DNA from 2 places in the Brenneria tiliae genome. Region 2 is predicted to be linked to the other one. Evidence: predicted binding sites of a transcription regulator. Region 2 holds the regulator's gene; the other holds the start of a gene.
The links. The regulator PhoB, encoded in region 2, activates phosphate uptake and scavenging genes when phosphate is short. The targets are predictions, from matches to a motif close to CTGTCATAAAACTGNCNNAT.

Region 1: a site for PhoB is predicted at 1,554-1,573, ahead of pitA (inorganic phosphate transporter PitA). Genes of this name have one in related genera too.

What each region holds. Positions count from the first base shown of each region.
Region 1 is NZ_JAKPCB010000092.1:40,213-43,636, reverse strand. Features, by position in the region: gene pitA (inorganic phosphate transporter PitA) at 1-1,482, opposite strand, end outside; gene MFP24_RS06360 (BaiN/RdsA family NAD(P)/FAD-dependent oxidoreductase) at 1,763-2,965, shown strand; gene MFP24_RS06355 (EAL domain-containing protein) at 3,157-3,424, shown strand, end outside.
Region 2 is NZ_JAKPCB010000089.1:13,727-17,150, forward strand. Features, by position in the region: gene phoR (phosphate regulon sensor histidine kinase PhoR) at 130-1,452, opposite strand; gene phoB (phosphate response regulator transcription factor PhoB) at 1,480-2,169, opposite strand; gene sbcD (exonuclease subunit SbcD) at 2,387-3,424, shown strand, end outside.

The sequences.
Region 1 (3,424 bases), on a different contig from region 2:
GGTGCCGGACAGCAGCAGCGATACCGGCAGCGTCAGCACCCAGGCCAGCAGGATATTTTTCACCGTTTTACTCTGCACGCCGCCGCCATCGACGATCATCGTCCCGGCGACCGCCGAGGACAACACGTGAGTGGTGGAAACCGGCATCCCGGTATAACTGGCGACGCCAATCGACAGGGCCGCGGTGACCTGCGCCGAAACGCCCTGCGCATAGGTCATTCCTCTCTTGCCGATTTTCTCGCCAATGGTGGTCGCTACCCGTTTCCAGCCCACCATCGTACCCAGTGAAAGCGCGAGGGCGACGGCGATGATGATCCAAATCGGCGCGTACTCGATAGTCTGCAACAGGTCTTTACGCAGGTTGCTCAGATAGCGTTTGTCGTCGGACGGCGTTTCCGGCAGCTTGATAATCCGATCCATGGTATCGGCGATACACATCAGCAACCGGCGAACCTTGCCGCGATCGTCCGCATCCAGCTGCTCGTAGCTTTTCAGATTGCTCAACAGGCCCTGAGTCTGCTCGATGGCGATCATCACGCGGGAGCTATCGCAGTAGAACTCGACCGCGCCATTGTCATTTAGCGGAATGGTTTTTTCCGGTGACGGAATCAACGGCGGCGACAGATCGATAACATGCGCCAGCGCCGGACCGTGCTGCTGATAATATTCCTGCAGGTTGATAACGGAGTCGCGGGTACGGCTGATGTCATAGCCGGAAGCGTTCATATTGACGATAAACCCGGCGGGCGCCACGCCAATCAGCACCAGCATGATAAGACCGATGCCTTTCTGACCGTCATTCGCGCCGTGTGAAAAACTTACCCCGATGGCGGATAAAATCAGCGCGGTGCGCGTCCAGAACGGCGGTTTGCGTTTGCCGTCCTGCTTCTCGCGATCGCTCGGCGTGAGGTGTACGCGCTTGCGTTTTTTACTGTTGCTCCAGAAACGGCGCAACAAGAAGACCATCAGACCGGCGATAATCATCCCCACAATCGGCGATAAAATTAACGACAGGAAAATAGCGATCATCTTGGGAACATTGAGCGCATCCACCACGGAGGTATCGGTCAGCAGGGCATTGGTTAAACCGATACCGATGATGGCGCCGATCAAGGTGTGCGAACTTGAGGCCGGGAGCCCGAAATACCAGGTCCCGAGATTCCAGATAATGGCGGCCAGCAGCATGGAAAAGACCATCGCCAGACCGTGAGCCGAACTGACATTCAGCAATAAATCCGTGGGAAGCAGGTGGACAATGGCGTAAGCAACGCTCAAGCCCCCCAGCAGCACGCCGAAAAAGTTAAACACGCCCGCCATGACGACGGCGAACTGCGCGCGCATGGCGCGGGTATAAATAACGGTAGCGACGGCATTGGCTGTATCGTGGAAGCCATTGATGGCTTCATAAAACAATACAAACAACAGAGCCAGTATCAACATCAGGCCGGTGTAGTAATCCAGTCCGGCAAATAAATGTAGCATAAGCGTTAGGCCATTTAGTGGTCATGAACGCGGCGCATTATCTGCGACAAGCGGGGGCGGGGAAAAGGGAAATATGACTTTTTTTTGACTTAGGGGGTAATGAATTATGGCGATATATTCACTTAATATATAAAAATCAACAAATTATACATTTTTACCAAAACACGCAAATTGTTACGCTGGTATCCGGCGGAAACGGACACTACAATTTGCCGCCCGCAGGTTGCAGGCATTCATCTCGGGGCAGCGACGCCCAGGCCCCATAACCGGAGAGATCATGGTGGAACAGTTTGACGTTGTCATTATCGGCGCCGGCGCGGCGGGGTTGTTCTGTGCCGCGCAGGCGGGGCAGCGGGGATTGCGCGTTCTGCTGCTCGACAACGGCAAAAAGCCCGGGCGTAAAATTCTGATGTCCGGCGGCGGGCGCTGCAACTTTACCAATCTGTACGTCGAACCCGCGGCTTATCTGTCCCAAAATCCCCACTTCTGTAAATCCGCCCTGGCGCGCTATACCCAGTGGGACTTTATCAGCCTGGTGAATAGCCACCATATCGCCTATCACGAGAAAACCCTCGGCCAGCTGTTTTGCGATGACTCGGCCCAGCAGATCGTCGATATGCTGGTCAAGGAGTGCGAACAGGCCAACGTCACGATACGTTTGCGCAGTGAAGTAACTACGGTGGAAAAAACGGGCGATACTTTCATATTGCAATTGGCCAACGGCGCGGCGCTGCACAGCCCGGCGCTGGTGATTGCCAGCGGCGGCCTGTCCATGCCTGGCCTGGGAGCGACGCCGTTCGGTTATCAAATCGCCCGGCAGTTCGGGTTAAACGTCTTGCCGACGCGGGCCGCGCTGGTGCCTTTTACCCTGCATAAACCGTTGCTGGAACACCTGCAGACGCTATCCGGCGTCTCCGTACCGGCGGTGATAACCGCGGAAAATGGCGTGACGTTCCGGGAAAACATCCTGTTTACCCATCGGGGGCTTTCCGGTCCGGCGGTGCTTCAGCTCTCCAGCTATTGGCAGGCGGGCGAGTGGGTAACCATTAATTTGCTGCCCAATCAGGATGTGGCGGCGCTGATTAATGATGAACGGCTGGCTCATCCCAATCAAAGTCTGAAAAATACCCTGTCGCAATGGCTCCCCAAACGGCTGGTCGAATGTCTGCAAACGCTGGGGCAATTGCCGGATGTCACGCTGAAACAGCTGAACGCCGCCCGGCAATTACAAATCGAGAAAAACATCAGCCAATGGCGGGTACAGCCCAACGGCACGGAAGGCTACCGGACGGCGGAAGTCACGTTGGGCGGCGTGGATACCCGGGAGCTGTCGTCAAAAACCATGGAAGCCAATAAAGCGCCGGGACTCTATTTTATCGGGGAAGTGGTTGACGTCACCGGCTGGCTCGGCGGCTACAATTTTCAGTGGGCCTGGAGTTCGGCCTGGGCCTGCGCTCAGGCGCTCGGTTACAGCCCAAAATAGAAACTCATGGTTTTCCATATCCAATCGCCGCGGCCCTGGGAAAAACGCTTTCCACAGCAGTGACTTATTCCCATCACGTCAGAATTTAAACATAAAAAAAGCATTTTTGACTGGCTCCGCAGGTATGCTACCGTCGTCGGCTCACGTATCCTCATCCAAAGCATTAGATCCGCCCAAACAAGGAGATGTGGATGATTCCCGGACACGGAAAGTATAAAAGTCACTGGTCGCTATTGCTGGCAGCCGGTGCCTTACCGCTGCTGCTCGGATTACTGTTCACCTTTGTCGAATCCCGGGTGGTGGTTAAACGCAACCTCGAATCCACCGCATTAGTCGCCCTGCGTCACGCTGAAAACATCACCAGGCAAGCATGGCTCATGGTTGCTGAACTCGAGCGTTTTAGCGGTCTGCCGTGCAGAGATATCGGCGCCGAATTGCAGCGGCTTGGTTCGGTGTTTT
Region 2 (3,424 bases):
CGTCTAAATTTACCGTATGCTGCCACGCGCCCGATTCGCGGGCAATTGAAGAATTTTCACCGTGATTGAGTAAATTTCAAGTTTATGCCTCCCCCCCGTCTCAAGGTTAAGCAATGGCGTCCGCCGCCGTCAGGCTAAGGGTTTCACGGTATTTTCAGCCGCGGACGCAGGCGCAATCAGCCGATTCGGCAGCGTAAACACAAAGCGCGAACCGGCCCCCTGCTCACTGAGGATCTCCAGCCGGGAATCATGGTGGCTGAGCGCGTGTTTGACGATCGCCAGCCCTAATCCGCTGCCGCCGGTCTGCCGCGAACGCGCCTTATCGACGCGATAAAAGCGCTCCGTCAGGCGCGGCAGATGTTCACCGGCGATCCCAGGCCCGTTGTCGCTCACCTGAAACTGCGCGCCCTGCGGCGTTTTCTGCCAGCAAACCTCAATACGCGTGCCCGTCGGCGTATGGTTAACGGCGTTGTAGACCAGATTGGAAACCGCGCTGCGCAACTGTTCTTCGTTGCCGAAAATCTGCAGTTGCTCATTCACCCGAAAAACCAGCTCGTGGCGATCCTGGCTCAGCGCCTGGGCTTCACGCTGCAAGACGCGCAGCATCAGCGGCATATCCACCTTCTCGTTGAGATCGATCGCCGCCGCCGCTTCGATACGCGATAACGTCAGCAGCTGTTTTACCAGTCCGTCCATACGCCGCGTTTGCTCCTGCATGGTATTCAGCGCCTTGTTGCGCAGGGCGTTATCCAGCGTTTCATCCTGCATCATCTCCAGATAGCCCTGCAATACCGTCAGCGGGGTGCGCAGCTCATGACTCACATTGGCGAAAAAGTTGCGTCTGGCGCCTTCCAACTGGTGCATCTGCGTAATATCGCGCGCCACCATCAGCAGTTGCCCTTCCGAATAGGGCATCACGCGGAATTCGACGTGGTGGGCGTTATTCAGCTGCAGCGTCAGCGGACGGCTGAAATCCCGCCTTTTCATATAGTCGGCGAATTCGGGATAACGCAGCAGGTTGAGGATATTCTGCCCGTTATCTTCCGGCCAGCGGAAGCTGAGCAGGTGTTGCGCCAGATGATTACACCAGAAAATGGCGCCCTCTTCGGTGGTGATCACCAGCGCATCCGGCAAGGATTCGGCGCCGCTGCGAAAACGCTTAATCAACAGCGCCAGCTCGCGCCGCCGCCGCCGGTTGCGCAGTTGCATCTGATAAAGACCGTAGAACAGCGGTTCCCAGCTCCAGCGGCCGGGCGGCGGGGTCATGCTGCGATCGACCCACAGCCAATAGGAGAGTTTAAGCTGGTTATAAAAATTCCAGCACAGCGCCGCCAGAACGGCGGCTAACAGAAACCAGGGCAGATAGCCGAAGATCAATCCCAGTAATAGCGCGGGCAGACAAAAAAAAGCCAACTCCAGCGCCAGCCTTTTCCATGAGAGAGGTTCTAGCACGTTAATGTTTCTCCGCTACGGCAACCTTCAATAACGCGTTGAAAAACGATACCCCGTTCCCCGAACGGTCTGCACCATTTTGTCATGCCCGCTGGTTTCCAACGCCTTGCGCAGCCGGCGGATATGCACATCAACGGTACGATCTTCCACATAAACGTTAGTGCCCCACACATGATTCAGCAACTGCTCGCGGCTGTAAACCCGCTCAGGGTGCGTCATAAAGAAGTGCAGCAGTTTAAATTCCGTGGGCCCCATATCCAGCGCGAGTTCTTCCGTCGTCACCCGGTGGGAGGAGGGATCGAGGCTCAATCCGCGCATTTCAATCACCTCTTCAACCGCCATCGGCGAAATGCGGCGCATCACCGCCTTAATTCGCGCCACCAGCTCCTTGGGGGAAAACGGCTTGGTAATGTAATCATCCGCGCCGACTTCCAGCCCACGCACGCGGTCCTCTTCCTCGCCGCGCGCGGTCAGCATCATAACCGGGATATCGCGGGTAAGCGCCTCGCGTTTCATATGCTTGATAAACTGCAGGCCCGAACCGCCCGGCAGCATCCAGTCCAGCAGCACCAGCTCTGGAAAAGGCTCCGACAGTTGCGTTACCGCGCTGTCATAATCTTCGGCCTCGACCGGCTGATAACCATTCTGCTCCAGTACGAAGCATACCATTTCCCGAATCGGTGCTTCATCTTCCACGACCAATATGCGTCTAGCCATCATTAATCCTGCCATTAATCATCGTCGCCGTTGCATGCGGAAGGCATTATGCGTCAGTTTTGTGACAGATTTATTAAAAGGATTTTTTCAACCTCGCACAATAACGGCCCGACGCATTTTCGAGCCGCTTTCCAAACTTTCGGTTTTCGCCACGACAGTGCCCCGATGGCTGTTTATAATCAACCGCATTGCGATTACATGCCGTTCAGGGAGTTCCATGCGTATTATCCACACCGCCGACTGGCATCTGGGACAGTATTTTTACACCAAAAGCCGGGCGGCCGAACATCAGGCTTTTCTGCACTGGCTGCTGGAACAGGTCGAACAGCAGCAGGCGGATGCGGTAATAGTAGCAGGGGATATCTTTGATAACGGTTCGCCGCCGAGCTATGCGCGGGAAATGTACTACCGTTTCGTGGTCGATATGCAGCGCACCGGCTGCCGGCTGGTGGTGCTGGGAGGCAACCATGATTCCGTCGCCACGCTGAACGAATCGCGGGATCTGCTGGCCTGCCTCAATACCCGGGTTATCGCCAGCGTCGACGGCGACGTCGACAAACAGGTGCTGGTGCTGGAAAACCGCCGGAATCAGCCCGGCGCCCTGCTGTGCGCCATCCCTTTTTTACGCCCGCGCGATCTGATCGCCAGCCGGGCCGGGCAATCCGGCGATGAAAAACAGCAGGCCCTGCTGGACGCCATCACCACGCATTACCGGCAGTGTTACCAGTCGGCCTGCCGGCAGCGCGATATTCTGGGGCTGCCGCTGCCCATCATCGCCACCGGGCACCTGACCACCGTCGGCGTCACCGCCTCCGATTCCGTGCGCGATATCTATATCGGTACGCTGGATGCGTTTCCGGCGCAGGCTTTTCCGCCGGCGGACTATATCGCCCTCGGCCATATTCACCGCCCGCAGCGGGTGACGAAAAGCGCGCCCATTTACTACAGCGGCTCCCCCATCCCGCTGAGCTTTGATGAATTAAGCAGCCGGAAATCGGTTTATCTGGTGGATTTGGCGCCGGGCAGTCCGCCGACGGTAGAGGCGCTCCCGGTGCCGGCCACCCAGCCGATGCGCCTTATCAAAGGCGATCTGGCGGAAATAGAACGGCAGTTGGCCGCCTTCAGCGATTATCAGGGCGAAAAGCCGGTGTGGCTGGATATTGAAATCACCACGCAGGATTATCTGAGCGATATGCAGAAACGCATTCAGACGCTGACCGACGGTTTACCCGTCGAAGTGCTGCTGTTGCGCCGC